DNA from 2 places in the Streptococcus gallolyticus subsp. gallolyticus DSM 16831 genome. Region 1 is predicted to be linked to the other one. Evidence: riboswitches for the same ligand, from Rfam matches in the RefSeq annotation. Region 1 holds a riboswitch; the other holds the start of a gene.
What was found. A riboswitch is a leader RNA that binds a small molecule or an ion and turns the genes downstream of it on or off. The one in region 1 is predicted to bind thiamine pyrophosphate.

Region 1 (4,978 bases):
TATTGAGGAACGTCAGGAAAAGAAAATTGGTAAGATTTATTACCCAGCTGCTGGTTTATCGACAGATACTATTCCTTATTACACTTCTGCTTATGATATGGATATGCGAAAAGTCATTGATGTTTATGCGGCGGCGACTGAACACGTTGACCAAGGATTGTCACTAACGCTCTTTTTGCGCAGCGATATTCCGCAAGGTCTCTATGAATGGAAAACGCAAAGTAAACAAACCACTCGTGACCTGTCTATCCTGCGCCATTACGCTTTTAATAAAGGCATTAAATCAATCTACTACATCCGTACCTTTACCGATGACGGTGATGAAGTCGGCTCAAACCAATGCGAAAGCTGCGTGATTTAACTGAACACTTGTTATTGGTCCTAAAGGACCTAATAACAAGACGGCAACCGCTATGGCGGTTTGCCTAGTTCACTTACTAACTTCACCAAATGACTATTATCGAGTCATTTGGTTTCGTGTCGTAACTTATCGAACACTTGGATTTGTCTAAAGGACCTAATAACAAGACGGCAACCGCTATGGCAGTTTGCCTAGTTCACTTACTAACTTCACCAAATGATTATTATTGAGTCATTTATCGAACACTTGGATTTGTCTCTGCAGAACCCAGTAACAAGACAACAAACGTTATAGCGAAATGGCTAACTCACTTACAACTCCATTAATCGGCTAGTATCGAGTCGATTAATTACGTGGCGTAACTTTGATTTGTGTACTGTTAAACATGAACAAGACAATATTCACTTTAACAAATCGGCTTGCTTATTGACACGTTGCAGTAAACGGCTGTTAGTAATTCATGATTAGAAAACTTGTCCTTGTTCTACAAAAACTAAAATCAAAGCAGTAACTACTTTCGCTTAGGAATTCAAAAAGATGTTAGCATTGGGGTAACTTTCACTCTTGACAAAATACCTTGCTAGGTTAGCTTACTCCATGGAAAAAAACAATCTTAAAAATTTAAATACTATTTCTGAAATCCCAGTCGTTTGGCTGGCTTTCTTAATCACTTTTAGGAGAATATAAATGTCACAAACTTATTATGAAGCCATTAATTGGAATGAGATTGAAGACATCATTGATAAATCAACTTGGGAAAAGTTGACGGAGCAATTTTGGCTTGATACACGTATTCCGTTATCAAATGACCTTGATGATTGGCGTAAATTGTCAGCCGAGGAAAAAGACCTTGTCGGAAAAGTCTTTGGCGGATTAACTTTGCTAGATACCATGCAATCTGAATCTGGCGTCGAAGCGATTCGTGCGGACGTCAGAACCCCCCATGAGGAAGCTGTTCTGAATAACATTCAATTCATGGAGTCAGTTCATGCCAAATCTTATTCCTCTATTTTTTCAACACTTAACACAAAATCTGAAATTGAAGCCATTTTTGAATGGACAAATAGCAATGACTACCTGCAAAAAAAGGCAAAAATCATCAATGATATTTATGAAAATGGGGATGCGTTGCAAAAGAAAGTTGCCTCTACTTTCCTAGAAACTTTCCTCTTCTATTCTGGATTTTTCACACCACTTTATTATCTTGGCAACAATAAATTGGCAAACGTTGCTGAAATTATCAAATTGATTATCCGTGATGAATCTGTTCACGGCACTTACATTGGCTATAAATTCCAACTTGGTTTCAATGAATTATCTGAAGAAGAACAAGACAATTTTCGTGAGTGGATGTATGATTTACTTTATCAACTTTACGAAAATGAGGAAAATTATACCAAATCGCTGTATGACGGTGTTGGTTGGACTGATGAAGTATTGACATTCTTGCGCTACAACGCCAATAAAGCCCTGATGAATCTGGGGCAAGATCCACTTTTCCCAGATACTGCTAACGACGTTAACCCTATTGTCATGAACGGTATTTCAACAGGAACGTCTAATCACGATTTCTTTAGTCAAGTCGGAAATGGTTATCTCCTTGGTTCTGTTGAAGCCATGCAAGATGATGATTACAATTATGGTCTCTAGTCTGAGCCAATTTTGGAAATGTGTGATAATTTTCAAAAAGCATGAAAACTAAGCTTGACAAGAAACTTTCTTTCATGCTAGACTATAAGCAATTAGATTCACAAAGGAGTGCCTCTGGCTGAGATCGCATTTGCGAAATCCTGATAACCTGATCTCGTTAGTACGAGCGTAGGGATTGTGACATGACCGTTTTAAACTTTGTTTTGAATATCATTGCACATATTATCAGAAAAATAAGCTCCTTTGTATCAAAAGGAGCTTTTATTTATGTCATCAAAAAATTCTCAACTGTCTGCTTTGATTGAAACAGCTTTAGTAGCTGCTTTAGCCATGGCTTTATCTTACATTCCAGATTTTGCAAGCTGGTTCACACCGTCGTTTGGAGCTATTCCCTTAGTCCTCTTTGCACTACGTCGTGGCACAAAATATGGCGTATTGGCTGGGCTGATTTGGGGCTTACTACATTTTATCCTTGGTAAAGTGTGGTATTTAGCCTTATCACAAGTGCTTATCGAATACATCGTTGCCTTTGTTTCCATGGGCTTAGCTGGTATTTTTACTGTTCCTTTTCAAAATGCTCTTGCCAAGGACAATAAAGGACGTGCTTTATTTTACGCGACAGGTGGTGCTATCTTAGCTGTCTTTGTCCGCTATTTTTGGCATTTCGTCGCTGGCTTTATTTTCTGGGGAAGTTATGCGCCAAAAGGAATGTCGCCTTATTGGTATTCATTCACCGTTAACGGAACAGCTGGGCTGTTAACCTTGATTTTCGTTATTTTAGCGCTAGCTATTATCATTCCGACACAAGGAAAACTTTTCTTAGTTAAGAGATAAAACAAAAAAACACGTTTGTAGCGTGTTTTTTAAATTGACCTTGGGACAACGATGACAACAGCGGTAAAAAGTACAGCCCACATCATGGCTTGTGGAAAAACGGTCATGCTCAATAGCATACCAATAACTTTTATAGCAATGTCCCAACGCATCCAATTATTATGGCTTCTTGCAGCTGCTTCTGCTTCATTTGTGGTAGCAACATTGGTTAATTCTGAATACATCCAAACATTAGTGAAAGAAACGAGCATAACAATAGCACCATAGACAATTTGTGCTACTGAACTGTTAAAATCACTAGCCACTAAAGAGGTTGTGTAAGGGAAAAATGATGAGAAAAACAACAAAAGCATGGAAATCCAAACCAAGCGGTTATTGACTTTTTCAACATTGTCCCAAGCTCTGTGCATATTGACCCACATTGTTCCCAGCCAGAAAAAGGAAATGGTGTAGGCAAAAAAGTTGGTTTTTAACTCCCACAAGGCTAACCATGTTAATTCTGATGGACGTTCTAATTCCAAAACCAAAATGGTCATAATGATAGCCAGAACAGCATCCGTAAAGGCAACCAACCGCTCTTTTGACATTTCAGACATAAATTTTCTCCCTTTATATTAAGATTTTCGGTATATCATATAACGTAAAAGTGCCACAATGAGAAGCCAAAGGACAATACAAATCACAATAATAGTTACCCAAGCGTGTTTATCATTTATCCATGGCAAAGGCACATTCATTCCGAAAAATCCAGTAATAACTGCAAATACTGCTAAAACAACTGATATAATCGTCAATGTTGTCATATTATCATTTAGATTATTGTTCAAAATGTTGTTATAGCTTCCTGATAATTGTTGTAAGACTTGCGCATTGACCTGTGTCATGCTGGATAATTGGCGTGCTTCAATCAGCGAATCTTCCAATTGCTCTTTTTCAATATTATTTAGTTGCTTATAAAAAGCTTGACCTTTAAGTTGTTCAAGAAGAATGACGTTTTGATTAGAGGCAGAAACGAGGTAAACCATTCCTGTTTCAATATCAGAAAGCCCTAGCAAATCTTTCTTGGTGGTCCGTTGACGTAAACGACGATTTAATTGACTGGTGCTTTTATCCATTTCTTCCAAATATGGGAAATACGCTTCCGCGATAAGAAATAAACTCATAAAAAGGAATTTATAAATGGAAACATCAGGACGTCTTTGTAAATAATGTCGCATTAAATCAACAATGTAGGCATTATCTGAATTAAAAATCGTGATTAACTGGTCACCCCGAACGACAAAAGTTATCGGAATTGTCTCGTAATGATTATCTTCTTTGGTTCGATTTAGCACATTGTAAATGATAATCATGGTTTCGGTTTGCCAATCATACTCCATATGCGCACGTTCATTTCTATCCAAGGCATAAGAAATCAATTCTTCATCAATGCCATATTCAGCATACAAGTTAGATGTTTGACTAATCTTATCAGAATCAATTGCCACCCAAGTCAAACGGTCGCCTAACATTTCTTTTGTAATTGCCATAGCAGCCCACCTTTCTTCTTAAATTCCTTCATCATTATAACATTTTTTCAAAATGAGGTGGCAGTAAAAACCCTATAATAAAGGAAAAAGCCATAGTAATATGACCTTCTTGATTGATAACGAATTTTCTACTAAATATGATAATCGTCGTAGTCGATAGCGATACGAGTATAGGTCGTTGACATCAGCAACCAATTTCCTACATTGTCTTTGGTGTACGTTTCCGCAACAACAAAAGGATTGGTCACTTCATTTCCTTGCACTACTGCTGTTAATTGCAATTTTCTAAGAATAATGGTTGTTGCTCCGCTAAGAATCGTTTTTTCTTCAGCAACATCAATCTTTTTGACTGCAATTAAGCCCTTCTCAATAGCTTCAAATTCACCTTTTTTATCAAGGCAAACACCCATGTGTACAAATACAGCATTATTTGAGATGAGACTATCTACTGTTTGTAAATTTCCTGTCTGAATTGCAGCTAAGATTTTCTCTGATAATTTTTGTACTACTTCGACCATAACAATTTTCCTCTATTTTAAAACGATTTTCCGACAAAACCCGCTAGGAGTTCAAACGTTGCGGCTTCGTGGTGGTCTGCAAAGAC
Region 2 (4,978 bases), 510 kb from region 1:
GACCGATTTTGGCAGTCAGTAGCCAAATATTATAAATGGCATTAAGTGAGCCACCAAGCATATTTAAGCAAAGAATTGACAGAAGCAGCCGACTAAAATCTGCTGTACTAGCTTCATTGAAAATCAGCATCACATTATGGTATAAAGCTGAAAATTGCTCTTTTAATGACTGTTTTTTTCCATTGGGCAAGACATCATAATTGGTGTTATCTTTGATGAGTAATACCACTAGTGCTGATAGTAAAAATGATAGCGCATTAATGAGTGCGACAAGTGAAAAGTTCTGCTTAGAAACCGTTAACAACCAGATGCCCAAGGCTTGTCCAGAAAAACTGCAGATGTAAGAGATGAATTGTGTAAAGGAATAGGCTTCGATTAAATCTTCTTGGCGAACGTATTTCTGAATAATGGGCATCCGCAGACCATTTGAAAAGTCACTTAGCATATCACTAAGAATGTTAAACAGACAAATAAAAGAAAAAGCAAGCAAACTAGGCTCATTGATTATGAAAGCTAAGAATGTAAAAATAATTGCTTGAACGAAACCTGTGATAATAATCCATTTCTTTTTAGCTTGGGTTTGGTCAGCTTTTATTCCAATCCAAATGGTAAAGAGCGTCGGAACGACCATTGTCACATTAGCAATACTCACCATAATTTTCGAATGAAAAACGGTAGCAGCATAGACGACAAAAACAATATTGTACAAGGAGGAGCCGATAGTATTTAGAAAACGAGAAACGGTCAAAAGGTGGTAAATTTTATTTTTAAAAAATAATCTCATGATTTTGTCTCCTTAATTGATTTTGAAACATTATAATATGATTATCTTTTAAGGAAACAAAATGTTGAATATATTCAAACAGCTCTGATTATGGTAAAGATGAATAGTTCTTAAATTTAACCATTAACAGCTAGACAAATATAAAAAAAACAGTCCAGTGGACTGTTTTTTCACGAGCCCGAAAATGAGAAAGCGAGTTAAGTCCAGTGGACTGTTTTTTCACGAGCCCGAAAATGGGAAAGCGAGTTAAGTCCAGTGGATTGTTTTTTCACGAGCCCGAAAATGAGAAAGCGAGTTAAGTCCAGTGGACTGTTTTTTCACGAGCCCGAAAATGAGAAAGCGAGTTAAGTCCAGTGGACTGTTTTTTCACGAGCCCGAAAATGGGAAAGCGAATTAAGTCCAGTGGACTGTTTTTTTGTACTTATAAATGAATCAAATCTCTATTTGTGAACGTTGAGCATGAAAATAAAATTTTTCTCAAAATAAGCACTTTGAATATATTCAAAAAATATACCTAATCGTCATTGCCTTTAATGGCGTCTTGCATGCCAGAAGTGTAATAGTCAGCAGCTGAATGACATTCTAAAATCCGTAAGACGTGGATAGCCTCTTCCATTTGCTTCTTACCAGCTTGCTGCTGCCCTTGTTTGTAGCTAAATAACCCCTTTGCCCATAGATAAACAATACGATAATAAGCTTCGCTTTCTTGGTAAAAATGCTTTTGAATTTGTTTGTCGAAGTAATTAGCATTGATAAAATCATTTTCATCAATACATAGCAGAAACCCATTGAGCAACATGTTATGAATGATTTTTCGATTTTCTTTGATTTCTCCTAAAAAATCAGTCTTTCGGAGACATTCTCTAGCGTACATGGTAAACAAATCAGGAGTTAATAAGGTAGAGCAAATAGAAAGTAATGTCAGCTCATAATTGCCCCAAATTTCAGTATCAAAAAGGTAATTATAAAGAAAAGTTTCCTCTTTCGCTGTTAGTTCAACAGTCTCATCAAAGGCTTTCAAATGTGCTTTAACAATTAGCGCATATATCATTCCTGTCTCTTCATCTTGCTGTTTTTTAAGTTCACTTTCATACAATTTTTGTAAACCAGCACTATCAAATTTTTCCTCACAAGCATAGATTTTCTCTTGTAATTCTACCAAGTCGCTTTTTAAAAATCCTCTAGTCAGATAAAGAAATTCATTGATTTCAATGTGAGTATTTTCAAGTGCTATAAATAATTTTTGAGCAGAAAGGTCATTCTTTCCGCTTTCAAATTTTGAGAGCATTGAAGGAGAGAATTGCCCACCAGAGGCTTTAGCTAGTGAGATATGTCTAGCTTCTCTTAATTCTTTGAAGGCCTGCCCTAAATATTTCATATTTTACTCCATTTTAAAAGTTCTTTTGTACAAATTATACCCTTTTTTTATCAATTGACAACTTGCTGGGCAGATTTTTCTTTATCTAAAATTTTCTGAAAATTATTGCGCTTTCAAGGTGAATGTGTTATAGTTAATTTTGTAATTAAATAAAGACATTTGGGGTGCGTAAAAGCTGAGATTATACCCATTGAACCTGATGCAGTTAGAACTGACGAAGGGAAATGTGTGAGTAACAACGTTTTTTTGTTGTGCTAAAAATCGATAGAAAAAATACTTTAGTATTGCAATACTAAAGGGATTATTCTGCAGTTTTTCAAGATAAAAATGACTCCATTTGAAGTTTTCAAGTGGTGTTTTTTTATGCTTGTTTTGGCTGAGTTTTTGGCTGCCTATTTGTCAGGAAAGGAAGACAAATGACATTTAATCATGTTCATCGTTTAACGGTTTTAGCCATTATGGTTGCTTTAGATGTCCTGTTGACACCACTTTTTCGGATTGAGGGAATGGCATTTATGTCTAGCGTCGTCAATATCATTGCAGGAACATTTATGACACCGTTGTATGCAGCTACTATGGCATTGATTGTTGCGGTGATTCGTATTTTGACACAAGCAGGAGTAGCAAGTGTGGCACCGTTAGCCATCTTAGGAGCGGTTCCTGGGGCGGTTTTAGCTGCTTATTTTTACCGCTTAACCAAGAGACCAATCATGTCGTGGATGGGGGAGTTTCTCGGCACTGGTATTATTGGCTCGATTCTCTCTGCACCCGTTATGAACTGGTATTGGACAATGACAGCTAATGGTGATAATGAGCTCTTGGCAAAAGCTTCCGCAGCACAATCTTTATTTCTTTTTATGCCAAGATTTATTTGTGCCACGCTTATCGGTGGTGCGCTTGGATTGACTGTCGTTCATGGATTGAGATACTCTGCTTATTTTGTTAATTTAGAAAATTTATATTTAAAGCCAAGTAAAAAATTAGGAGAAAAATAATGACCAGTAAAGCTAAGATGTTTGATGGTTATGCTAATGCATATGACCAATGGTTTATGAAAAATGAAAATGTTTTTGCCAGTGAATTAAAGTTATTGCACCGTACGCTTGAACCGTTGGAAAAGAAAACGATACTTTCGATTGGTTGTGGTAGTGGGCTTTTTGAATCTGCCTTGAAAAGAGAATATGGCATTCATGTCCAATATGGTGTTGAACCGTCAACGGATATGGCAAAAATCGCCCGCAAAAGAGGAATGACTGTTTTTATCGGTGATGCTGAGACAAGCGAATTAGCGGAAAATAGCTATGATGTGATTTATCTAAATGGTTGTTCAAGTTATATCAAAAATTTGTCAGCAGCTTATCAGAATTGTCACCGTGCTTTGAAAAAAGGTGGGCATTTGATTTTACTTGATGTTCCTGTTGAAAGTGCGTATGGCATTTTGTACAAATTTGCGGCGCATGTTGGGTCATATGAGAAAGAATTATTTGAACAAATCGCACCAACTTTCCCTTATCCAATCGAACTTGTCAGCTCTGCCATTTTCCATTCACCACTTGAGAAAGAAAATATCTTGCGTGAGGAGCTAGGAATGACAAATATCCGTTATTTCCAAACATTGACAGCGCAGCCGATTTACACAAATGATTTTGTGGAAGAACCAATTGAAGGGTACGACAAGGGTGGTTATGTGGCGCTTGTCGCTGAAAAATAAATAATGAAAACGATAATCTTTTTTGACCTTGATGGAGTGATTTTTGATTCCTATGGATTGTGGGATAAGGCTGTTGAGGACTTTTTGAGTACGGTGAATTTGACTTATACCACAGAAATGAAGCAGAAGTTGTGGCAATTAAATATGCTAGAGGCAGAACATTATTTGAGAGAACTTTTTGGCAAGCAAGGGCAAGCTTATCAACCAGAAATTTTAAAAGCGATTTTGCTTCAATTATACGAAACGGTCGATATTATGGAAAATGCGAAGTGCGTTTTAGCAGCTTTGGTTAGGCGTGGTTGCAAGCTTTATGCAGTGACTTCTAATTATTATGATTTGGCTGAAATTGGCTTGAAATCACAGCAGTTGTTGCCGTATTTTACGACCTTATATTCGTGTTTAAGTATGGGATATGCTGATAAAGAGCAGGCATTTTTTCAGGAAATTCTCGAACAAGAGCGCCTGAATGCTAATCAGATTATTTATGTTGAGGATAGTCTTGCAAATCTCAAAGAAGCTAGAAAACTTGGTGTGACAGGGATTTATTTAGCAAATTCTGATAACCCGCAAGCTGGTCAAAATGACACATTTGTAACGATTGATTCACTAGATGAATTGACAAAAATAGTAAAGGAAATGAACAATGATTGTAAATGAATTAAAAAAACGTAGTGAGATTTTTATTGAGAAAATTGTAGAGGATGACTTTATTCAGGGCATGATTACGGAAAAACTACCAGCTGAGGCAATTTGTCATTATCTGAAAGCTGATTCTGTGTATTTGGATAAATTTGCTGATATCTATGCGCAACTTTTTGCAAAAGTTCCAGATAAAGCTAGTAAAGAATTTTTCTTAGGGCAAATTGATTTTATTTTTAAACATGAGGTGGGAGCACATCACTTTTTGGCTCAAGTAGTGGGGCAAGATTATGAGGAAATAATTGCCGATAGAGCTTGGTATCCTAGTGCTGACCATTATATCAAACACATGTATTATCAGCTAAATCGTGATAATCTTGTCTATATTTTGGCTGCCATGCTGCCTTGCCCATGGATTTATCAGCAGGTTGCCAAACGAGTGCTAGCAAGTGGCAAGATTTCTGAT

Region 2: linked by a shared signal. The riboswitch ahead of thiW (energy coupling factor transporter S component ThiW) and the one ahead of thiT (energy-coupled thiamine transporter ThiT) in region 1 are both predicted to bind thiamine pyrophosphate.

The regions. Positions count from the first base shown of each region.
Region 1 is NZ_CP018822.1:778,038-783,015, reverse strand. It holds gene nrdE (class 1b ribonucleoside-diphosphate reductase subunit alpha) at 1-361, shown strand, start outside; gene nrdF (class 1b ribonucleoside-diphosphate reductase subunit beta) at 1,049-2,011, shown strand; TPP riboswitch at 2,106-2,203, shown strand; gene thiT (energy-coupled thiamine transporter ThiT) at 2,279-2,845, shown strand; gene BTR42_RS04200 (TMEM175 family protein) at 2,875-3,432, opposite strand; gene BTR42_RS04195 (magnesium transporter CorA family protein) at 3,460-4,374, opposite strand; gene BTR42_RS04190 (nuclear transport factor 2 family protein) at 4,506-4,892, opposite strand; gene BTR42_RS04185 (aldo/keto reductase) at 4,910-4,978, opposite strand, start outside.
Region 2 is NZ_CP018822.1:1,288,838-1,293,815, reverse strand. It holds gene BTR42_RS06525 (MFS transporter) at 1-784, opposite strand, end outside; gene BTR42_RS06520 (Rgg/GadR/MutR family transcriptional regulator) at 1,299-2,162, opposite strand; TPP riboswitch at 2,313-2,402, shown strand; gene thiW (energy coupling factor transporter S component ThiW) at 2,579-3,157, shown strand; gene BTR42_RS06510 (class I SAM-dependent methyltransferase) at 3,157-3,873, shown strand; gene BTR42_RS06505 (HAD family hydrolase) at 3,877-4,530, shown strand; gene tenA (thiaminase II) at 4,517-4,978, shown strand, end outside.